Regions from separate parts of the Chitinolyticbacter meiyuanensis genome, predicted to be linked through region 3. Evidence: predicted binding sites of a transcription regulator. Region 3 holds the regulator's gene; each other region holds the start of a gene.
What was found. The regulator FNR, encoded in region 3, switches genes on or off when oxygen is low (the NO sensors DNR and NnrR bind a similar motif). The targets are predictions, from matches to a motif close to TTGATNNNNATCAA.

Region 1 (7,981 bases), 1.6 Mb from region 3:
CCACCCGGCTTACAATACGCACCGGCCGCACCGCAGGCGATTTCCTGCAAGGGCGGCCGTTGTGCTTTCCATCGTCCGTCGGGCTGTCTTCCCGGCAAGGAGCTTCCCATGCGCGCCGAAAACCTGCGCATCACCGAGATTTTCCATTCGCTGCAAGGCGAGACCAGCCGCATCGGGCTGCCCACCGTATTCGTGCGCCTCACCGGCTGTCCCTTGCGCTGCACCTGGTGCGATTCGGCCTACGCCTTCCACGGCGGCGAGACCATGACGATCGATGCCATCGTCGAGCGCGTTGCCGAGCTCAAGGCCCGCCATGTCTGCGTCACCGGCGGTGAGCCGCTGGCGCAGAAGCCGGTGCACACATTGATGACGAAGCTATGTGATGCCGGCTACAGCGTCAGCCTGGAAACCAGCGGCGCGCTGCCGGTAAACGAGGTCGACCCCCGCGTCTCGCGCATCGTCGACCTGAAGGCCCCCGGCTCGGGCGAAGTCGCCAAGAACCTGTGGTCCAACCTCGACGTGCTCACGCGCAACGACGAGATCAAGTTCGTGCTCGCCGACCGCGGTGATTACGACTGGGCACGCCAGATGATTGCCGAGCGTGGCCTAGCCGATATCGCGCCGGTGCTGTTCTCTCCGGTATGGGAGACGCTGCCGCCGGCCCAGCTCGCCGAATGGGTGGTGGCAGACAAGCTGCCGGTGCGGATGCAGGTGCAGCTGCACAAGATCCTCTGGGGTGAGAAACCCGGTGTGTGAACACAGCGGTGCCCGCGCCGCTGTGACACATTCCCCCAAATTGATCTGCGCCACCGCGCTACCATGGCAGCGCCGAGGCCCGGCAAGTGCCGGGCTCACGCCTAAACTGGCTTTATCCCAAACCGCCCACCCACCATGCAGCTCAAACGCCTGTTGGTCCGCTTTCGCGACTTGCCCGAACGCTCTCGCGCCACGCTGGTGCTGTGGGGCGGCGCAGCCATGGTCGGCCTCGTCGCCGTGCTGCTGGCCAAGGCGGCAGAATGGGCGTTCGCCGGCTTCGACGCGCTGACCGCACGCTGGTGGTGGTGGCCCCTGCTGTCGCTGCCGCTGGGCGGCATGGCGATACGCTGGCTGATGACCCGCATCGGCCAGGGCGCCGAAGGCAGCGGCATCCCGCAGGCGATGGCTGCGCTGGAAGTGGCCGACCGCCCCGAGATCGCCGAGCGCCTGCTCGGATTGCGCATCGCCGCCGCCAAGTTCGTCGGTATCGTGCTGGGCCTGGGTTCCGGCTTCGTGCTCGGCCGCGAAGGGCCCACGGTGCAGATCGGCGCCAGCATCATGTACGCCTGCCGGCGCTTCGTGCCACTGGCCGACGCAGCGTTCCGCCGCCAGCTGATCCTTGCTGGCGGTGCGGCCGGCATTGCCGCCGCCTTCAATACCCCGCTCGCCGGCATCGTGTTCGCCTTCGAGGAGCTGGCTCGCTCAGTGGAGGAGCGCACCAGTGGCAAGTTGATCGGCGCGGTGATTCTCGCCGGGGTGGTCGCGCTGGCACTGCTCGGCAACTACACCTATTTCGGCCAGATCAACGTGCCCGGCTTTTCCTACGGCATCCTGCTGCCCACGGTACTGATCGCCGTGGTTGCCGGCCTCGTCGGCGGGGCGTTTTCCTGGTTGTGCGTGCACCCGCAGCGCTGGCTGCCGGCCCCGCTGTTGGCCTGGCGCCTGGGTCATCAGTACGCGTTCGTTGCCGGCTGCGGTGTGCTGATCGCCGGCTGCGGCCTGATCGCACCGATCTTCGGCAGCGGTGCCGAGGCCACCAGCGCCGCCATCGCCAGCGGCGACGGGCTGGCCTGGTATTTCCTGCCGCTCAAGTTCATCGGCCTCTTGGCCACCTTCCTCACCGGACTGCCCGGTGGCATCTTCGCGCCGTCGCTGTCGCTCGGCGCCGGCGTCGGCAGCTGGTTCCTGCCGTTGTTCGATCCCAGCCTGCACGTCAAGCTGATCGCCATCGGCATGGCGGCAATGCTGGCCGCAGTGACCCGCGCGCCGCTGACCTCGGCCATCATCCTGATGGAAATGACCGGCGGCCAGGACATGGTGATCTCCACGCTGGCAGCGACCATGATCGCCGCCAGCGTCGCCCGCATCTTCCGCACCAATCTCTATCACGACCTTGCCGAACGCGCGCTGCGCACCCTCGCGCCCGCCCCCGCGGCATTGGTCAGCGACAAGGACAAACCATGACCACCAGCAAACCCGCCGTCATCCTGCTCTCGGGCGGGCTCGATTCGGCCACCTGCCTTGCCTTGGCGCGCGACGCCGGCTTTGCGCCCTATGCGCTGTCGTTCGACTATGGCCAGCGCCACAATGCCGAACTCAAGGCCGCCGCCCGCGTGGCTGCCGCGCTCGGCGCGGTCGAGCACCGTATCGCGCGCATCGACTTGGCTGCTTTCGGCGGATCGGCGCTGACCGATGCCAGCATCGCCGTGCCGGTCGACGGCGTGGTCGATGGTGAAATCCCCGTTACCTACGTGCCGGCGCGCAACACCATCCTGCTGTCATACGCGCTGGCCTGGGCCGAGGTGCTGAAGGCCGACGACATCTACATCGGCGTGAACGCGGTCGACTATTCCGGCTACCCGGACTGCCGGCCCGAGTACATCGCCGCCTTCCAGGCCATGGCCCGCCTCGCGACCAAGGTCGGCGTCGAAGGCTCGCCGCTCACCATCCACACCCCGCTGATCCAGCTGTCCAAGGCCGAGATCGTAGCAACCGGCACCCGGCTCGGCGTCGACTACGGCCTCACCGTCAGCTGCTACCAGGCCGACGACGAAGGCCGCGCCTGCGGCGCCTGCGATGCCTGCCGGCTGCGGCGTGCCGGGTTCGAAGCGGCTGGCGTGCCCGATCCGACGCTTTATCGATCCGTTTCCCGTACGTAGTCCTGTGCAGTGCCGTCGGGTGCGATCAGGCGTAGCCGGCCGTCACGATGCAGCTCGATGTGCTCGTCGAAAGCATCGGCCCGCCAGTATTGGGCCGCACCGCAGTCGGCATAGGGTCGGATGCGGTAACGGCAGGCCATGCCATAGTCTCGCGCCATCGACAAGCAACCCTGCTCGGTATCGAGTTGCAGCGCCCCGCCATCGGGGTTCCGATAGTCGCCACTGCCCCAAGGCGCAGCCATCGCAATCGCAGGCGGATAGTTCGGCCAGGACTCGCCGAGTGCCAACCCCAGCATCCGCGGGGCCGTGGCGAGAGCGGGAGTGGATGAGGTATTGAACAGCACCACCGCGCAGAGATGCGGCGCCGGCAGGCCCAGCAGCATCGCGGTATAGCCGTTGACGTCACCCATATAGCCAACGCTGCGCCAGCGCTGCCCGTCGACGACCAGCTCGTCCAGCCACCAACCACAGCCGAAACCACCGGCCGGGCCATCCAGCATGGCGGCGGCATGGCGCGCATCAAGTACTTCTCCCGCAACGAGCGCGGTCCACCAACGCGCAAGATCATCCGCCGATGCGGCAAGGTCGTAAGCGCCCAAGGCAACGCTGGCATCCAGCGGCGCGGCGTGTGGGCGTGTTGGCAGCAGCTGGTGGCCTTGCGTATCGGCACTCGCCAGCGTACCAGTCCGGCTCAGCCCCAGCGGTTGCCAGAACAGCGTGTCCAGCAACGTGTAGTAGGGCTGCCCGCCAACCAGTTCGGCCACGCGGGCCAGCGCCAGATACCCGGTGTTGCTGTAGTGCGTTGCATCGCCGGGCTCGGCGAGCAACGGCGTGGCCGTGACGCGCCGGATCAGCGCCTCGGGCGTATGGCGCGTCTGCATCAGCGTCGGCCAGTAGTCCGGCAGCGCGGTATGGTTTCCCAGGCCACTGCGGTGCTGCAGCAACTGCAGCAGGGAGATCCTCGGATCGATCCCGCAATCGGGCAGGTAGCGGGCAACCGGGTCGGCGAGATCCAACCGGCCGCGCTGCGCCAGCGCAAGGATGGCAGCGGCGGTAAAGCTCTTGCTGAGCGAGCCGATGCGAAAGCGCCTGTCGATCTCGTTGCGCGCCGTGCCCTGGCTATCCGCCAGCCCGAACGCGCGCTGCGCCAACGGGGCGCCATCGGCAAACACGGCGATCACGCCGTGCAGTTCGGCGTAGGCGGCAAGTTGGCCGAGATAGGCGTTGAGGGCGGCAGTCATGGCGCGAGCAGGCAAAACAGCCACGCTGCCTCAGCCTGATCGACGCGGCAACCGCCCGGCTTGCCCTGCAGCGCTCAGCCCAGCAATTCCGCCCGCTTTCCGGTCAACAAATAGTCGATCAGCTCGCGCACCGGGCGGATCGCGTCGCCGAAGGGCAACGGGTCGGCGCCGCGGAAGAACAGGCCTTTAGCCACTTCGCCACGCATCGCGGCGGCAAGCTTGAGGTCGATGCAGAACTGGCCGATCTTGGCGAGGCCGTCGCGCAGGCCGCAACTGGTCAGGCAGTTGAGGCCCTGGGTGCAGCGGCGCGGATCGGCCTTGGCGTTGCCTTGCAGCCGCGCCTCGCGGTTGAGGTAGTTCTTCAGCCACGGCGTCAGCACGGCACGCGCCGGCAAGCCGGCCACGCTCATGAATTCGACGATGTCGTCGGGCTTGGCCCCCGCCAGCACCGCCTTGAAATTGGGATGGGCATCGCCTTCCTCGGTCACCGCGAACGCCGTGCCAAGCTGCACCGCCGAGGCACCGAGCCCCAGGTAGTGGCTGACCTTCTGGTGGCTGTTCACACCGCCGGCAACGATCAACGGCACCGAGCCGCGGGCCACGCCCAGTTCGTCGAACAGTGCCAGCGTTTCCGGTACCACGCGCTCGAACTCGAACTTGGCATCACGGATGTCGCTGATACGGGTCGCGCCCAGATGGCCGCCTGCGTGTGCCGGGTGCTCGATCACGATGGCATCGGGTTGTCGCCCCTTCTTCAGCCACTTCTTCATCAGCACAGCAATGCCGCGCACGTCCGACAGGATGGGAATCAATGCGACATCGGGATGCTCGCCGGCGAGCTCGGGCAGATCGAGCGGCAAGCCGGCGCCCATCACGATGGCGTCGGCACCGGCAGCGCAGGCAGCGCGTACCAGCTGCGGGTGGGTATCGACCGCCTTCATCACGTTGACGGCAACGAGGCCATTGCCCTGCGCCAGCTGCTTGGCCTGGTGGACTTCGCGCTGCAGCGCCTCGCAGTTGATCGCTTCCAGCTCGGCCACGTCGCGGGTGTGCTGCGAGCGCTCCAGCAGATCCGGGTGGTGGTGGCGCAGATCCACCGAGGCCAGCGTGCCCACGGCACCTTCGCGCGCCACGCTCCCGGCCAGCCGGTGCGCGGATACGCCCACCCCCATGCCTCCCTGCACGATGGGCAGCAGCGCGCGCCCCTTGATGATCAGCGGTTTGAAGGCGTGGGCAAGCATGGTTTTTATCCGTATCGGTGTGGTGTCGCAGTGTGCGGGCGCCCGCCCGCCCGACCCTTGACCTGGATCAAGGGCGCCGGACGTAAAAAAGGCCACGCCGATGAAGGCATGGCCCAAGTCGCGGAAGGATGGAGACGCGACGATCAGTTCAGCGGCTGCCAGAGCACCGGCACCACCACCGGCGTCCAGCCACCACCTACGGGCGCGGTATGCGCGATCAGCGCGCGGTAGCGCTTGCCTTGGTAACTGACCACATCGCCCACGGCGTAGTGACCCCCTTCGGTCCATGGCTGCACACCCGGCACCGGCGTCGGCGTGACCGCCGGGGTGGGCGTCGGTACGGGCCCCGGAGTAGGTGTCGGTGTCGCTTGCGGCGTCGGGGTGACCGGCGTGGCGCCGTCGAGCCGCTTCCACGGTCCCCATTCACCGGACTGCGCCGGATTGTTGCCCTGCGTCCACCAGCGCGCCTCGTAGTTCACGCCTTGGTAGCTGACACGCTGGCCGGTGGTGTAGACGGCGCTGGCCGACCAGGCCGCATACTGCCCGACCGGCGTCGGCGTGGCGGTGGGGCCGGGCGTCGGCGTCGCTCCTGGCGTGGGGGTGGCCGTGGGAACAGGTGTTGGGCCCGGCGTGGGTGAAGGGCCCGGCGTCGGGCTCGGCACGGTGCCATTCGGTACATGGGTGAACTCGGTCAACACCAGCTCGATTTCCTGGTTGTCCGACGGCGCGCGGCCCCCAACTTGCCACAGGTTGATCAGGAAGTACTGCGGCTTCTGTGCGATGCATTGCAGCGGATCGCCGGAACGGCAATAGAACTGCGTGTCGCGGGTGTCGGTGTTGAGCGGTGGCATCCGTGGGTCGAACACCCGGCGGATGAATTCGCCATCGTTGCGCCCCACGTCGGTGAAGCCAGCCATCGATTGCCAAGTGACCCGCTCCGACTCCCAGACGAAACGATGGGTCGAGCGATTGTCCGGCAGCGTGAAATCAAAGCCGTACCAGCTGCGATTGGCGCCGTTCACCGCCGGCCACACCGTGTAGTTGCCAAGCAGGGCGAAATCGTTGCCCCAGCGCGAGAACTCGATGTCGATCTCGTTGGTGGCATCGCCGCCGACATCCTTGGGCGGATAGGTGTAGAAGCCGAACACGGCGTTCTTGTCGAGCAGGTCCGGCCGGCCCAGCATCTTGAACTGATAGGTGCCAAAGCCCAGCCGCTGCAGGTTGGCGAGCTGGATCTCGGCCGATGACCAGACACCGTCGCGGTTGGCGATTTTCAGGTGCAGGTAGCCGTTCTCGTCCACCCAGGCGTTACGATCGTCCCATACATTGGGGCCGGGCCCGCCGCCGCCGGCGCGCACTTCCCAGGTGTAGCCGGACCAGGTCAGCGTCTTGGGCGTATCTGCAGCGAACAGGGTCTGCCCGATCAGCAACAGGGCCAGCGGCAGGCTGGCCAGCCTGCCCACGGTATGCGTGTTCATGTGTAGCTCCTCATGGCGCCGGGCAGTCGCCCGGTCTTGCTTCAGGTCCAACGCCGTGGCGGCGTCGCTCGGGGCACACGGGCCGACCGGCCCAACCGCGCTCCGTGAAGGTGCTGCTGCCTAGTGGCCAGCCCTTCATTGTCTTGAACCATCCATTTCTTCCCATCCAGATTCAACGTTAAGCCAATGAAGAAAAACAATGAATGTCGCAACCTCGCAATATGATTTGTCTTAATCGAGCAAAATTGTGTTTGCACGGTGCCCGGCACGCCCGGCTGCGACAGCCGGTGCCATGTTGCCGCTGGCCGCGTTGCCTATAGTGGAGCTAGCATTCGTCCACCTGCCCCGGCCTACGGCCGGGCGCTCCACTCCAGACCGGAATCCACAGCGTGGCACTCCCGACCCCCGGCAACGATTTCGTCGGCCTGGCCGACTTTCATGAAGCGCTCGCCGATTACGCCCCGGAAGCAGAACGGCTGATCGAATCGCTGCGGCAGCAACCGGAAGACCCGAAACGCGTGGCGGACTTGTTCCGGCTACTGCACAACATCAAGGGCGATGCCACGCTATGCCGCGTGCAATGGGCTGTGCCGGTGATGCATGCCGTCGAATCGCTGCTGGAGCGGGTACGCTCCGGCAAACAGCCGTTCGGCGACGGCATGCGTCAGCTGCTGCTGCTGGCGCTCGATCGCATCGTGGAAGCCACCGAGCTCGCCGTCGATCGCCAGCCGGTGGACCCGGCGCCGTTCGATGCATTGACCGTCGGCCTGGGTCGCCTGCAGCAAACCGATATCAGCCGTTTCGAGACCGAAGCGCAACAGCTGGTGGTGGCGCTGATCCATGGCGCCGAAGGCGATCAACCCGGGCCTGCGCACGATCCGGATGGCGACCTGGCGTTCTTCCGCTCGCTGGCACTGCAACTGGAGCAGCATGCGCCGACATTGGTCGGCCGCACCCAGCGCAACCTGACGCTGGCACTCGCCGCCAACGAGGCCGCCGGTAATCCGGTCGACCCGGCCCAACTCAGCGCGGCGGTCTACATGCACGACATCGGCATGATGCTGCTGCCCGAACACCTCTGGCTGACCACCGACGCGCTGCCAGAG
Region 2 (7,981 bases), 720 kb from region 3:
GCTGGCTGGCACGCCAGGCTGCAATTGAAATGGGCGTGGACCTGAAAAACGCCCTGATCGCGATGATCCGGGCGTTTCAGTTTCCCTCCATTTGGCGCAAGTGCTTCGGCCGGGAATGACTGCTTTATTTACGCCCCTTGCAGCCCGCATGTGCGGTCCATTTGCGCACCAGCCATTTTTCCAGCTCCACCACCACGAACAGGCAGGCGGCGATCGCGAGCGAGATGCCCCAGTACGTCAGCGGCAGCGGCGTGGTACCGAACATTTCGTTCATCGCCGGCAGATAGACGATGGCCAGCTGCAACAGCAACAGGATGCCGCTGACCAGCCACAACCCCTTGTTGCGCCAGATCGCGCGGGTCAGCGAGAAGCGCTCGGCAAGGCGACAATTGAACATATAGGCCCATTGTCCGGCGACCAGCGTCTGCAGCAACATGGTGCGCACGAAGTCGCTGTCATGGCCGCGCGCCAGTAGCTGTGACTCCAGCACAAAGCCGCAGGCAGCCAGCATCAGGCCGACGAAGGCGATGCGCCAGATGCCATAGGTGCCGAGGATGTTGGCACTGGCCGGGCGCGGCTGGCGCTGCATCAGGCCGGGCTCGGCCGGCTCGAAGGCCAGGCCGAACGACAGCGTCACCGACGTGGCCATGTTCATCCACAGGATCTGCAGCGGCGTCAGCGGTACGGTGGCGCCGGCCAAGAGCGCGATCAGCACCAGCAGCCCCTGGCCGAGGTTGGTCGGCAGGATGAAGAGGATGGTCTTTTTCAGGTTGTCGTAAACGCGGCGGCCTTCCTGGACTGCACGGGCAATGGTGTCGAAGTTGTCGTCGGTCAGCACCATGTCGGCCGCCTCCTTGGTCACTTCGGTACCCTTGATGCCCATGGCGATACCGACGTCGGCCTGCTTCAGCGCTGGTGCGTCGTTCACGCCGTCCCCGGTCATGCCGACCACGTTGCCGGTGGCCTGCAGCGCGCGGACCAGCCGCAATTTATGTTCGGGGCTGGTGCGGGCGAAGATGTCGCAATCGCGGGCCACGGCCACCAGTTCCTCATCCGAGAGCCGTTGCAGCTGGGTGCCGGTGACCGCGGTGTGGCCGTCGCCGATGCCCAGCATGGCGCCGATGGCCATGGCGGTGCCCTGATGATCGCCGGTGATCATCTTCACCCGGATACCGGCGGCCTGGCATTGCCGGATGGCGGCGATGGCCTCGGGGCGTGGTGGGTCCATCATGCCGGCCACGCCGAGGAAGACCAGCTCATCCTTGAGGTCGTCATGCGTCAGTTCGCCATGATCAGCGGGCAAGGGTTTGTAGGCTGCGGCCAGCATGCGCAGGCCGTTTTCGGCATGGCTGGTAATCTGTGTGTCCCAGTAGTCGAGACGGTAGGGCTGGGGTCCTGCAGCCCCTTGCTCGGTCTGGCAGAGTGCGGCGATCACGTCCGGTGCACCGGTCACCAGCACCATGGCCTCACCATCGACCATGTGATGGCTGGCCTGATACTTGTAGGCGGAGTCGAAGGGAATCTTGTCGAGCTGCCGCACATCATCGAACTGCAGCCCCGCCTTGGCAGCCAGCACCTGCAGCGCACCGGCCGTGGGGGCGCCGACGATGCACCAGCGGCCATCATCACCCCGCGCCAAGCGGGCGTCATTGCACAGGTGGATGGCAGTGATGAAGCGCTGGAACGGCGTACCGGGGGTGAGATCCGGCATGCTGCCATCGTCGGCACGGATCTCGCCGACCGGATCGTAGCTTTCGCCCCCCACCGCGTATTGGCCGTCGGCCAGGATCACGGCCTTCACCGTCATCTCGTTCATCGTCAGCGTGCCGGTCTTGTCCGAGCAGACGATGGTCATGGCACCCAGCGTTTCCACCGTCGGCAGCTTGCGGATGATGGCGTGGTTGCGCGCCATCCGCTGCACGCCGAGCGACAGGATGATGGAGATGATGGCCGGCAGCCCTTCCGGCACCGAGGCGACCGCCAGGCTGATCAGCGACAACAGCAGCTCGCCCAGCGGGATGTCATGCAGCAGCCGGGCGTAGACGAACAGGCCGGCCATCATGGCCAGGATCAGGAAGAAGATGACCTTGCCCAGTTGCCGGATCTGCCGCAACAGCGGCGTGGTGATGGCATCGACCTCGCCCATCATGCGATTGATCTGGCCCAGCTCCGTGGCAGAGCCCGTGGCGATGACCACGCCACACGCAGTGCCAGCGCTGACCGTGGTGCCGGAATAGGCGAGATTGAGCCGGTCGCCGATGAGGGCCTCGCCGGGCAGTGCAGCGCTGCGCTTGTCGACCACCGTCGATTCGCCGGTGAGGATGGCTTCCTCCACCTTGAGGTCGTGCACTTCCAGCAGGCGCAGATCGGCCGGAATCTTGTCGCCGGGCTTCAGATGAACGATGTCGCCGGGCACCAGCGTGGCGGCGTCGATATCGCAGCGCTCGCCGGCGCGGCTGACCATCGCATGGTTGGACAGCATGCCGCGTATGCGCTCCAGCGATTTTTCCGCGCTGTTTTCCTGCAGGAAGCCGATGGCAGCGTTCACTACCGTCACGCCGAGGATGACCAGGGTATCGACCCAATGCCCCATCAGCGCCGTCAGCACGGCGGCCACCAGCAGCACATAGATCAGCATGTCGTTGAACTGCCGCGCAAAGCGCAGCCAGCCAGGATCACGCGGTTTGTTTGGCAGGCTGTTGGCGCCATGCTGCACCAGCCGTTCCGCCGCCTCGGCGGGGCTGAGGCCATCGGGCCTGGATTGCAATTGATGCAGGGTTTCCTGCGGCGAAAATCGATACCACGGTGCCGTGGCGGGCGGGGAGTCTTGATTCATTGGGTTTCCTCGGTCGGTCGAGATGGCGTGGCGACGAATTCCTCCGCTACTTCACCAGGGTGATCGGGCAGGGCGTGAGGTGGGCAACCTGGTAGGCGGTCGAGCCCAGCATGAAGTGCTGCCAGGCGCCCTGGCCTTGGCAGCCGAGCACCAGCAGGTCGTAGGCGCCTTGGCGGGCGTGCTCGACGATGGCCGGGGCCGGTTGACCAAACGCCACGCTGCCGGTGGCTTGCACCCTGGCCGCGCGGAGCAGCTCGATGGCCGGCGCCAGAGCCTGTTCACCCAGATCCAGGAAATGCCGGTCCAGCGTGGATTGGGACACGATGCGATTGAGCGAAAGCTTGCTGCGCATGGGTTGCTGCACGTTGAGCACATGCACGCTGAGTGCTTGCCCCGAGTGGGCCAGATCGATCACGTGTTCAACGGCGCGCAAAGCGCAGTCTGATTGATCGACGGCGAGCAGAATGCGGATCATGGCGGCCTCCTCAGCGAACCAGCGTGACGGGGACGGGCGACAGCGACACCACCTTGGTGGCCACCGAGCCCAGCAGCAACGAGGCGGCGGCGCCCCGACCGCGTGTGCCCATATAGATCTGGTTGGCGCCGGTATCCTGGGCGCAGGCGACAATGCCCTCCGCGGGCGATCCCTTGACGATATGGCTGGAGAACGCAATGCCCTGTTGCCGCAATAGCGCCACAGCTTCGGCGAGTTCGGCTTCGCCATCCTGCTGTTGCATGGTCGCGATCTCTTCGGCGCTGAGGCAATTACGGCCGGGCAGCAAGGCAGGCTGCACGTTCACGAGGTGGATCTGGCCTCGTTGCGGCGATGGGGTGAGCTTGAGCAGAGCGGACAGCGCACGCAGTGATGGAGCGGAGCCATCAATGGCGATGACGTGATTCATGACGACCTCCTGAGGGCGCGGGGCGATCATGAATCCAAAGCGAGAACTACCCGTTGGCCCTGTATTGGCGAATGGCGCAAATGCGTCGTATGCAATTGCACTATGGAAAGCGCGCATGCCTGTTGATTTGAATCAGAATGTGCGGCCTGGGGTTGTGATGTGGGCTTGGGGTAGGAATTGATTGATCGTGAATATTGTTTTGACTTGTTCTGAAAAAAGTAGCCCTGTTCATCAGAAGGTAAAAATTAACGAATTTGGCTGGGGTATTTTCGCAGACAACGCGAGGCAGGAAGAAACGGAAATGCGTTGTGGCGATATTTACTCGCGCTGATTCGGCTTGATGAAATGAGGGTTATATTTGGCTTGCTGTGTTTTTGAATGGAACCACCTGCAGTGGCTGAATTGCATGCGCTGGAGGCGGCTTAAGAACGTTCGTACTCAGTCGTAACGCGGCATGCATAGGCGGCCTTGCCGTGACGGCTCACCCAAGAGAACTTGGCAAACTTTGCAGAATTGATTGAGCGGGACGGGCGAGATGGCTTTCAGCAAGACGAGGTATGAGATGATCATCGCCCTTTGCGCTAAACTGGATTCCTCGTTTTGTCGCTAATCTTCCCAGCGCCAGGAGGGCGGCTCGCCTTTCAGCCAGCAAATGGCAACAGCGATCACGCTGATCAGCGCGGTATATCCCAGAAATGCCACAGCGCTCTTTTCCGGCGGGAACAGCGAGCCCAGCGCCAGCAGCGCGAAGTAGCCCAGAACACCACCAAACCTTCAGCGCACTCGACAACCCCAACCCCAGCCATACTGCTTTGCAGGAAACCAGTACTTACCGTCATCGTGCATGCTTCGTCTCCTTCGCCCATGTCGCAACGGCAAAGGGCGCGGGTGCCAGTTCCGCGCCTGCGACGCAATGGCAGCGTTTACCAGCAAACAATGTATTGTGCTTCCAGCATCGGCGCCGAGCGGGGCGTCGGCACGCCGGTGCTTGCAAGTTGCTTGAGCCCCATCCTGGGCGTGAGGAGCTATGGGTCAAAGTCCTGAATTGTTGAGGCGGTTGTTGCGCGCCAAGGATCGGATTGATGAAGCGCCCCATGAGGATTGGCTTGTCCCTCGCCTGGCGCAGATCAGCGCGGTTTCGCCGGCGCATTTCGCACGCGCGTTCAAGCAAGCCTTTGGCGTTCCCCCGCATCGCTATGTACTCACGCGGCGTATCGAGCGCGCCACCGGCCTGCTCCGTGAAACAGCTTTACCCATCACGGAAATAGCGTTCCAGACCGGCTGGACGAGCTTGGGCACCTTTGGCCGCGTGTTTCAGGATATCAACGGGGCCAGCCCGAGTGAGTTCCGCGAACGCGCGCAGGCCAGTGCGCTTCAGCTGCAACATGTTCCGGAATGCATCCTGAGGGCAGCCCACCGCCCCGACCTCACGACAGCAGTTTCGGAGAAGCGGCAGCAGAAATCGATTGATATAACAACGACCTCATCCACTGAATGTCCATCAAAGGAGAGCATATGACTCAAGGGATAGGCGTTGTAGGCCTGTATGTGCGGGACCAGGACGAAGCGCTGGCATTCTATGTTGAGAAGCTGGGATTTCGGGTCCATACCGACGCCCGCAATGGCGACTACCGCTGGCTTACCGTGCAGCATCCGGAGCAAGCCTCGTTTCAACTCGGCCTGTTCCTGCCTGGGCCGCCGATTCACGACGCCGCCACTGCACAGACCCTGCGCGAGATGGTGGCCAAGGGCGCGATGCCACCCCTGGTATTGATGGTCGACGATTGCCGTGCCACCTGCGAGCGGCTGGATGCGCTCGGCGTCGAATTCACGCAAAAGCCGATGAATCGCTATGGCACCGTCGATGCAGGCTTCCGAGACCCATCGGGCAATGGCTGGAAAATCATCGAGCTGGTGGTGCCCAAGTCTCCGTCGCAGGTGTCGCAATGAGCTGGAGGATAACGATACGGCACAGTCATCGTTGGATATCCATACTGTTCACGCTCACGGTGCTGCTGAACTTCATCGTGAGAGCGCTGGTTCCAGGAGAGCCTTCGCCGATGGTGACCTACTCACCCTTGCCGCCGCTTTTTCTGCTGCTGCTGACGGGCCTGTATCTGTTCTTGCTTCCATATCTTGCCAAGGCGCGATCACAGGCATAAGCAAACGGCGCCTACTTTGGGCGCCGTTTTCGTTTGAGTGTTGAATCCCCAGCGAGCGCGAGGCATGGCTCTGGTTTACGAGTTGATCATTTGCAGACAAGTGCTGGCTACACCGGTGCGCACATCAGCTGATGTTGGTGATCAGCTCATTCTGGAATTCGAATTCAGAACGGCCAGAGATAATCAGGACTTTTCCCTTTTTCAAACCATGGGATAGGTCAGCAGCGATCGCGCCGCGAAAATCGATACTGGCCGTTGCTGCAACACCATTCAGGTCGAAAGCGCTGCTCGATTGATTCCGTTCTGAAAAGCGCGCCAGCGACTGCTGGGCGAGAGCCCGGAGCGCATCGATACTCACCGCTGTTCGTACGTGTGCATACGGTCAAACCTGCAGCGCTGTCTCGCCGCTTCAAGCCGTCGCATTCGTACGCGTTCGCACAATCCTCGCAAAGCGTCGCCCGAGCTCCACGGTTTAAGCTCTGGGGCATGCATGAACTCATACAACGCCCTTTGACCGTCGACACGCTGGATTCCATTTGGTCGCTGGACCGGCGCGAATCGATTGATGGTTTCTATCGTTGGCATGACGGCGCGCTCGAATTGACTGCGACCGAATGCGGGGTTGCAGGATGGCCGCCCGGTGAAGCGGCCCACAGCACGCCGCGCCTGAAGCAAAGTCTCGCCGACGGCGGGTGGGCCATGGGCTGGTTCTCAGGCAAACAGCTTGCAGCTGCCGTCGTGGTTGCGCCGTATCCGCTCTGTGGGGTGCTCAATCTGCGGCAACTGCAATTTCTGCACGTCGGCCGTGACTGGCGTGGTCGCGGTGTTGGCACGTGCAATGTTGACCCAGGCGCGGCAACAACTGCTCTCGTTGGGCGGTAGCGGGCTGTACGTGTCGGCTACGCCGAGTCGACGCACCATCGACTTCTACCTGGCGCATGGCTGCTGCGTGCTCGCCCAGCCCGATCCCGAGCTGTTCGATCGCGAGCCCGATGACCTGCACCTGTGGGGATGAGTGGTGCAGCGCGGCTCGTGCAATCCGTATTCCCGGCATGTTTACCACCTGGTTGGCCGGACAAGGAGACTGCGCTTGAGAACCTACTTTGGCTCATGCCACTGCAATGCGGTCCAGTTTGAAGTGGAGGCGGGGCTCGACCATGTGCGCAGCTGCGATTGTTCTGTCTGCACCAAGCGAGGGGCGCTCACCTTTCGGGTTGCACCTGAACAACTGCGCTTGCTCACGTCCTGGGAGGCGCTGGCGACCTATCAATGGGGAACGCACACCGGTTGCGACTACTTCTGCCGATGCTGCGGCGTACTCCCTTTTCGCAGGCCGAGCGCGCCAACCGCGGATGAGCTTCGCGATGGCGTGCCCCGCTTCGATGGGTGGGCAATCAATGCGCGCTGTCTTGAAGACGTCGATGTCGATGCATTGCCGGTGAAGCGCATCCAGGGCAGCCTCCTCACGATTTGACTGCGGGCGCACATCACGCCGGTCTGCAGATGCTCCGGCGTAGCAGCGCTTACTCACACGGCAGACGCTTGCTCCCAGCGGGCGGGCACGCCCTCCATGCCGGCCGTTGAGCACACGGTGAGCTGGCGCCAAGCGCGAAGCCAAGCCTGATTTCGTAGAATGCATGCGTCTACCGCACACGCCGCTCCCATGCTCGCCGTTCTCAAGCAAGAGCAGTTCCTGATTGTCGCTGCTGCTGTGGCCTTCGCGGCACTGCCGCTGGAGCACGCCATCCTGGCGGCGGGGCAGCTACCTTCGCTGGTCGCGGCATTGTTGCTCGTCGGAACCATCCTGCTGGTTTCGCTGCGTGTCGCGCATCACGCCGAGGTTCTCGCCGAAAAGGTAGGGGAGCCCTACGGCACCATGATCCTGACCCTGGCCGCGGTCCTGGTCGAGGTCGTGATCCTGGCCATCATGATGACCCACACCAGTTCGCCCACGCTGGTCCGCGACACCATCTACTCGGCCGTGATGCTTGATATGAACGGCATTCTCGGTATCGCCGCCATCCTGGGCGGACTGCGGCATGGCGAGCAGCCGTACAACGTCGATTCAGGCAACACCTATA
Region 3 (7,981 bases):
CGATCATCTCCGGCTCACCGATCGCCATCAGCATGCGCTCGGCTGCGGTGGCATACGCCGCCGGCTCGCGCTTGCACAGTTCCAGGTATTCCTTGAGGGAAAGCTCCTCCTCGCGAGTGCGTTCGTAGCGGGACGAGTAGTGGTTGAAGATATCCATGCGGCACCTCCAGCGGCGGGAAACGGCGGCTTGCCATTTAGGCAGTGCGGAAGCGGAAAGTTCGCCCCGGCTCGACAGTTCCGTTATAGACGCGGGCAGGCTACGGACATGGCCGCATTGCACCGCAAACGTGCGGCGCGCCACAGGCGGGGGCAATGCGAGGGGAATAAAGTGTGGAGAATCAGCGACCTTGTGTGGCGATGCATCAGCACCCGCCGGCCGTCGGTGCCGATCAGGCGGAAGCGGGCTGTTGCGGCGAGTACACAGTGACGCGATTACGTCCGGCGTGCTTGGACGCGTAGAGCGCGGTATCGGCCTGCGCCACCACCGCTTCGGCAGTGGTCACGCCGGGAACGAACTCCGACACACCGATACTGGCGGTGACGGTGATCTTGTCATCGCCGGAGGTAACCGAATCGGCCGCAATCTCGAAGCGGATACGCTCGGCCGCCGCTCGCGCGCCTTCAGCATCGGTCTGCGGCAGGATCAGGATGAACTCCTCGCCGCCGTAGCGCCCGAACACGTCGGGCTCGCGCAGCACCGCCTGCGTGCGCCGCGCCACTTCGCGCAGCACTTCGTCGCCGGCGAGGTGGCCGTAGGTGTCGTTGATCTTCTTGAAGTGATCCAGATCGAACAGCAGCACGCTGAACGGCTCGACGTGATAGCGCTCGATACGCTGGATCTCGTCGTGCAAGCGCATGTCGACGTAGCGGCGGTTGAATACGCTGGTGAGACCGTCGCGATTGGAGCTCTCTTCCAGTTTCTGCATCGCCGTATGCAGCATGGTCTGGTAGATCGCGCTGTCGGTTGCGTCGATCAGCGTCACGCCCACAGCCTCCACCTCGCCCTCATCGTTGCGCACCGGCATGAAGGTGAAGTTCTGCCGCATGAAGTCGATGCCGCCGGTGATCGGCCGATTGTGGGCGAAGCGGAACAGGTAGGGCCGCTGCTCCCACGAAGTGAAGGCAAAGTTCTTCAGCACGAACACGCTGTCGATCTTCTTGGCGAGCCACTTTTGCGGCAGGTCCGGGAACAGCTCGAACAGGCTACGGCCGACCGCATCCCCGCTCGCAATGCCACTGTGGTGCGCCATGAAGCGGTTCCACAACAGCAGCTGGTAGCTGCGATCGACGACAAAGACCCCGACATTGACCTCGCTGACGATGAAGTCGGCCAGCGATACCGTCATCAAAAGTTTTCCATGAAGGCGTCGAGCGCGGATTTGAGCGTGAGGATGGACTCCTCGGGCATCAGGGTCAGCAGGTGGCAGGTGAAATCGCGCACCTCGAGCGTGAAGTGCACTTCCACCAGGAGCGCGTAGTTCCAGGTCAGCTGCTGCGGATTGATCAGCCGCCCGACCTCGACGTTCTCCGCCATGATGGTCGGCGCCGAAAAACTGAGCTTGGCCTGCAGCAATTCGGCAATGCCATTGAGGCAGGCGCCGACCAGCACATTGCTCACGTCAAGCAGCAGCTCGCGGTCCGCCGCGCCATCGAGCGCGTCTTCATAGCCCATCAGGTCGGCCAGATCGCGGCAGCCGTCCTGGTCGTAGATGACCATGGCTTCGCCGCGCAGCGTGCCATTGAAGGCTTGGCGCGCCGCAGTCACCGACTGCGGTGTGCCGACGAGCTGGACGATGCCGGTGGAAATTGCAGCCGATTCGGTGATGTTGATGCGCGGCACCGACAGCTGCACGAAGGATTCAAGGATCTGCGCCAGCTGGGAGCCGGCCTGCCCCATGGCGATGTTGGTGACTTCCTGCAGCGCGTCGCGCTGGTCCGGGGTGAGCAACAGATGATCGATCATCATAGTCCCCGCTGTCAGAGCGAAATGCCGTATTCGCGCAAGATCGCTTCGATCTGCGCGGCATCGACCGGCTTCTTGACGAAGGCCACGGCCCCCAGCTGGCGAACGCGTTCGCGCGCCATGGGCTGGATATCGGCCGAAACCACGACGACAAAGCTGTTGAGCCCTTCGCGCTGCAGCGTTTCCAGCACGGTATAGCCGTCCATCTCGGGCATGGTCAGGTCCAGGAACATGACCTCAGCCTTGCCGGCGCGATACGCGGCCAAGGCTTCGATGCCGTTGCCGGCCTGCGTGATTTCAACATCCCATGACGGTGGCAAGGCCTTGATCAGCATCTTGCGCGCCATGACCGAATCGTCGACCACCAAAATTGGCGTAGGCATCCGACGCCACTCCCCAAAGCTACTGTTTCTTGTTAGTAAGCAAATTTAGCGGAGCAGTTTAGAGCATGGCATCCGCTTTGTGGATAGGGCTTCCGATGGAAGTAGGTCTAGTGCAGCCCGGCAACCAGTCGCCAGACGCCGACCACGATCAACAACAAACCCAATATAGACCGAAGCCAGCGATAGCCAAGCCAAGCCCGTAAGCGCCCAGCCGCCGCGCCGATCAGCATCAGGTTGGGCAGCGTGCCCAACCCAAAGGCCAACATCAGCAAAATCCCATTTTCTGTCGAACCACTTGCCAGCGCAGAAAGGCTGGCCGTATAGACCAAGCCACAGGGCAGCCACCCCCACAGCGCGCCCGCCACCAGGGCCTGCCAGAACCATCGGATCGGCAACAAACGGCGCAGCAGTGGTTGCACCCGCGCCCAGACTGGCACGCCTAGCCTTTCCAGGCGGGTGAACCATGCCGCCCAGCCAGCGATATAGCAGCCCATCACGATCAGCAACAGGTTGGCCAGCCACCAGAGCACGGTCTTCACCAGCGTCAGCGCAAGCAGGCCCGGAATACTGCCGACAGCGCCGGCAATCGCCCCGATCAGCCCGTAGCCCAGCAGGCGCCCGACATTGAAGCCCAGCAGATACGGCCAGCGCGGCCCGGGTGGCAGCTGCAAAGTGAATGCGGTGACCACCCCACCACACATGCCAAGGCAGTGGCCGCCACCGACCAGTCCGGCAATGAACAGCGAAAACAGGGCGGGGTCGAGCATGGATCAGATCAGGCGGGAATAGGCGACGATGGGTTGCTGGCGGATGAGGAAACGGTCGAAGACCATGGCGATGGTCCGCACCAGCAGGCGGCCACGTGGCGTCACATCGATGCCATCCGGCCGCAGCACGACAAGGCCATCGATCTCGAGCAGCTGCAGGCGTCGCAATTCTTCCGCAAAGTACACCGAAAAATCAATCATGTAGGCCGGTTCGAACGACTCGAACGACAACTGGAACTGGCACATCAGCGCCTGGATCACCGCCCGGCGCAACAGGTCGTCGCGCGACATGGCATAGCCACGCACCGTCGGCAACTGGCCGGCATCGAGTGCGGCGTAGTAGTCGTCAAGCTTGCGGGCGTTCTGCGCGTAGTGGCCGCCCACCATGCCGATGGCCGATACGCCAAAGGCCAGCAAGTCGCAATCGGCGTGGGTGGAATAGCCCTGGAAATTGCGATGCAGATGGCCGCGCCGCTGCGCGAGGGCGAGATCATCGTCTGGCAGCGCGAAGTGGTCCATGCCGATGTAGACGTAGCCTGCGGCCTGCAGTGCCGCGATGCTGTCGGCCAGGATATCGAGCTTGGTAGTAGCATCCGGCAGCGCCTGGGCATCGATGCGACGCTGGGGCGGGAAGCGCTCCGGCAGGTGCGCGTAGTTGTAGAGCGCGATGCGGTGCGGGCGCAACGCGACCACGCGTTCCAGCGTGCGCGCCATGGTTTCGCGGGTTTGCAGCGGCAGGCCATAGATCAGGTCGAGGCTGATCGAGCGAAAGCCGTTGGCACGCGCGGCGGCGATCACCGCTGCGGTTTCCGCCTCGCCCTGCACCCGGTTCACTGCGCGTTGTACAGCCGGGTCGAAATCCTGCACGCCGATGCTGACACGATTGAACCCCATCTCCGCAAGCGCAGCCATGGTCTGCACGCCCACCTTGCGCGGATCGATCTCGATGGCATATTCGCCTGCTGGATCGAGCTCGAAATGCCGACGCACAGCCGCCATCAGCCGGGCCAGCTGCGCATCGCTGAAGAAGGTCGGCGTACCGCCTCCCAAGTGCAACTGCTGCGCTCGGGGCCGCTGCTCGATCAAGTCGGCAGTCAAGGCCAGCTCGTGCTCCAGGTAGCCGAGGTAGGGCTCGGCCTGATCGCGGCGGCGCGTGATCACCTTGTTACAGGCGCAGTAGTAACAAATCGTGTCGCAGAATGGCAGGTGGAAATATAATGAAAGCGGTTTTGTCGCCGATCCCGGCTGGCGCGCAATGACGGCCTGCTGCCAGGCAGCGGCCTGCAGCGGTCCGAAACGATCCGCAGTGGGGTAGGAGGTATAGCGCGGCCCGTGGCCGTCATAGCGGACAATCAGGTCGCGATCGAATTCGGCTTGTTGCAGCCCGGCATATGCGTGCGTCACCGCGGTCATCCGTTCTGTTTGCAGGGTCGACCAGCTTAACGTGCGGTGTCGGGGCACCTCGTTGATCGGGATCAAGGCACAATCAGCCGCCCTACGGCATACCGCCGGATGGCCATCAACCCAGGGATTCCCATGCTTTCCACCATCCCGGTGCAAGACATCAGCATCAAGCATTTACGCCAGGCCTGCTCTACCTGCAGCCTGCGCGAACTCTGCCTGCCCATCGGCCTATCCGCCGACGAGATGAAGCAGGTGGATGAGCTCGTCACCCAGGGGCGGCCCATCAAGCGTGGCGAAGCGCTTTATCGCAGCGGCGAGCCGTTCCGGGCGCTCTACGCGGTCAAGCTCGGCTTCTTCAAGACCAGTGTGGTCTCCGAGGATGGCCGTGAACAGGTTACCGGCTTTCACATGACCGGCGACCTGATCGGGCTCGACGCCGTCAGCACCGATCACCACACCTGCGATGCCGTGGCACTGGAAGACAGCCAGGTCTGCGAGCTACCGTTCACCGAAATGGAAGAACTCGCGCGCAAGATGCCGGCGCTGCAACACCATCTGTACAAGGTGATGAGCCGCGAAATCGTGCGCGACCACGGGGTGATGCTGCTGCTCGGCAACATGAAGGCCGAGGAGCGCATCGCCGCCTTCCTGCTCAACCTGTCGCAACGGTTTGCGCTGCGTGGCTATTCATCATCCAGCTTCCACCTGCGGATGACGCGCGAGGAAATCGGCAGCTACCTCGGCCTCAAGCTGGAAACAGTGAGCCGCACGCTCTCCAAATTCCAGGATCAAGGCTTCATCAAGGTCCAGAACCGACTGATCGAGATCGTGCAGATCGATTCGCTGCGGCAGCTGGTCAACAGCTGCCAGGGCTAAGGCCATGGGCCCCGTCTGCCTGACTGCGCCGACGGGGCTACGCGAGCGCTTGCTTGCCCGCCTGAGCCGCGCCGGCTGCCCGGCAGACTGGTCAGGCGAAACACCACCCTCCCCCTGGGCCGCGGAAGCGCTGCATCTGAATGTAGGGGGCATTGCCTGCTCCAAGCCACCGCCCTTCAGCGTCGACATCGCCATCATGCTCGACCACCCTGCAGCCGAGCGCCTGGGCTGGATGCTGGCCGTAGGTGGCCACGCCAGTGCGCTGCAGCGCGCCATTCCCTGGCTAGATGCCCTTTCACCCACTCCGGCTGGCTGGCTGCATGTCGGCAGCGATGGTGCTGGGGCTTTCATCGGCACAGCCAACGCATTGTGGGCCGAGCAACAGCAGCAGGTCGTTGCCTGGCTGGCTGAACGAGGGCCCCACGGCACTGCGCATTTTGATCCGGCAAGCTGGCAAGCATTGGCGAGCCATACCCAGCATCAGTTGCAACTGCTGGCCGCAGCGTATCTGGCCAAGCAGCCCGCCGAGCACGAACTGGCAACCCGCCTCGCACTCGCCATCAGCACGCTCTACCCGCAAAACCAGACGTAAAAAAGGGCAGCCGGTAAGGCTGCCCTCAACAGAACAACGGGGATAGGGTCGATCAGGCCACGGCCTTGCTCGGCTGGGCCACCGCCTTGGCGGCTTGCTCGGCGCCGGCCACGGCAGCTTGGGTGAGTTCACCGGCAATCTTCTGCGTGCTGCGCGCTACGGCATCGTAGGTGCTGGCAGCCGTTTCGAAGGCATTGCGAAACACAGCGACTGCTGCACCGGAACCGGCCGGCGCCACTTCGGCAGCCTTGTCGAGTGAGCTCAGCAGCGTCTTGTTGAAACCGAGCACCTGCTCTTCGACCAGACGATTGAGTTCATGCTGGGTAGCGCTGGCCACGTCGAACACCGAGCGGGCCGCATCGAGGGCCTTGTCGACCGACGGTTGCGCCAGCTGCTTTTGCAGCGATACCAGACCTTGCACGTCCTTCACTTCGGATAGCGCCTTGGCGGCTTCAGCTTGATTGGCAAGAACTTCACGGGCCAAGCCCAGCTGCAGGCTGACGAGGCGTTCCACCCCGTTCAGTGCGATCTGCGACAAACGCAGCGATTTTTCCAGACCAGCTTGGTTGGCTTCGTTGTACTGATGGGTGTTGAACATCGTCAGACTCCAAGGATTGTGCATTGCATCAATTCGGATTCTTGACGGCCTCGCCTCGGGCGTCAAGCATCCCATTGTGCGCCGCAGCATTTTGGCGACAGGCGGTAAAAAAGGCGGCCATGGCCGCCTTGCTCCGCAACTGGCGAATCATCACGCTTTCACGTCGATGTTCTGCCCCAGGTTCGCAGGGTTGTTGTATGCCGCCGGCTGCGGCAGCGCTTCCAGCAACGACAGGGCGTTCTGTTGCTGGATGTCCAGCGCTTTGCGCAGCACCGTATTGGTCACGACATACTCGGACGGCTGCGAGCTGCTCGCGGCATTGACTAGGGACATGGACTCCATAACAGCACCTCCTGATACACACCCCTACCATACCCCTATGTTGGCAAGTACCACAAGGGTAGCGGGATGATCGGCGAGGCATGCAGTGATCGCGCTCACGTCCGGCGCGGGTCGGGCCAGCTGCGGTAAAATGCGCCGATGAACGCGCCCGCCTTTATCCATCTCCGCCTGCATTCCGAATTTTCCGTCGTCGACGGCATCGTCCGCATTGATGACGCCGTCAAGCGTGCCGCCGAGCTCGGCCAGCCCGCGCTCGGTGTGTCGGACCTGATGAACCTCTTTGGCATGGTCAAGCAGTACAAGGCCTGTCGCGCCGCCGGCATCAAGCCCATCATCGGCATCGATGCCCGCATCGAGAACGAGGAAGATCGCGACAAGCCCTTCCGCGTGCTGCTGATGGCCAAGAACCGGGCTGGCTATGGCCGCCTCTGCGAGTTGCTCACCGACGCCTACCTGCACAACCAGTACCGCGGCTATGGCGAACTGAAGAAGGAATGGCTGGCCGCCAAGTCCAACGCAGACCTGATCTGCCTCTCCGGCGCGCACCTGGGCGAAATCGGCCAGGCACTGGTCAATGGCAACTACGAGGCCGCCACCTCGGCTGCGCAGTGGTGGGCCGCGCAATTCCCCGACAGCTTCTATCTGGAGCTGCAACGCAGTGGTAAAGCCGAATGCGAGACCAGCGTACAGGGCCATCTCGACCTCGCTTCGGAACTGAACCTGCCCGCTGTTGCCACCCACGCAATCCAGTTCATGGATCGTGACGATTTCAAGGCGCACGAAGCGCGCGTCTGCATCGCCGAAGGTTTTGTCGTCTCCGACAAACGCCGGCCGCGCAACTTCACCGAAGAGCAGTACTACAAAACCCCGGCCGAAATGGCCGAACTGTTCGCCGACCTACCAGAGGCGCTGCAAAACTCGGTGGAGATCGCCCGCCGCTGCAACGTGAACATCCTGCTGGGCAAGAACTACCTGCCGCTGTTCCCCACGCCGGATGGCATGACGCTGGACGACTTCCTGGTGCACCAGGCCAAGGAAGGCCTGGAAACCCGGCTG

Region 1: the regulator FNR is predicted to act here: its motif matches at 5,455-5,468, upstream of FLM21_RS00680 (NAD(P)H-dependent flavin oxidoreductase).
Region 2: the regulator FNR is predicted to act here: its motif matches at 3,861-3,874, upstream of FLM21_RS04765 (universal stress protein).

The regions. Positions count from the first base shown of each region.
Region 1 is NZ_CP041335.1:159,025-167,005, forward strand. Features, by position in the region: gene queE (7-carboxy-7-deazaguanine synthase QueE) at 109-756, shown strand; gene FLM21_RS00665 (chloride channel protein) at 892-2,220, shown strand; gene queC (7-cyano-7-deazaguanine synthase QueC) at 2,217-2,915, shown strand; gene FLM21_RS00675 (serine hydrolase domain-containing protein) at 2,891-4,156, opposite strand; gene FLM21_RS00680 (NAD(P)H-dependent flavin oxidoreductase) at 4,231-5,397, opposite strand; gene FLM21_RS21450 (carbohydrate-binding protein) at 5,541-6,875, opposite strand; gene FLM21_RS00690 (HD-GYP domain-containing protein) at 7,265-7,981, shown strand, end outside.
Region 2 is NZ_CP041335.1:1,001,904-1,009,884, forward strand. Features, by position in the region: gene FLM21_RS04755 (cation-transporting P-type ATPase) at 125-2,836, opposite strand; gene FLM21_RS04760 (universal stress protein) at 2,883-3,311, opposite strand; gene FLM21_RS04765 (universal stress protein) at 3,322-3,738, opposite strand; gene FLM21_RS04775 (helix-turn-helix domain-containing protein) at 4,766-5,257, shown strand; gene FLM21_RS04780 (VOC family protein) at 5,254-5,688, shown strand; gene FLM21_RS04785 (hypothetical protein) at 5,748-5,900, shown strand; gene FLM21_RS04790 (hypothetical protein) at 6,025-6,258, opposite strand; gene FLM21_RS04795 (hypothetical protein) at 6,387-6,782, shown strand; gene FLM21_RS21085 (hypothetical protein) at 6,739-6,915, shown strand; gene FLM21_RS04800 (GFA family protein) at 6,991-7,374, shown strand; gene FLM21_RS04805 (calcium:cation antiporter) at 7,564-7,981, shown strand, end outside.
Region 3 is NZ_CP041335.1:1,722,713-1,730,693, reverse strand. Features, by position in the region: gene FLM21_RS08460 (PrkA family serine protein kinase) at 1-157, opposite strand, end outside; gene FLM21_RS08455 (GGDEF domain-containing protein) at 390-1,346, opposite strand; gene FLM21_RS08450 (chemotaxis protein CheC) at 1,346-1,966, opposite strand; gene FLM21_RS08445 (response regulator) at 1,978-2,346, opposite strand; gene FLM21_RS08440 (sulfite exporter TauE/SafE family protein) at 2,454-3,113, opposite strand; gene hemN (oxygen-independent coproporphyrinogen III oxidase) at 3,117-4,526, opposite strand; gene fnr (fumarate/nitrate reduction transcriptional regulator Fnr) at 4,650-5,393, shown strand; gene FLM21_RS08425 (hypothetical protein) at 5,398-5,985, shown strand; gene FLM21_RS08420 (phasin family protein) at 6,038-6,583, opposite strand; gene FLM21_RS08415 (YjfB family protein) at 6,734-6,916, opposite strand; gene dnaE (DNA polymerase III subunit alpha) at 7,064-7,981, shown strand, end outside.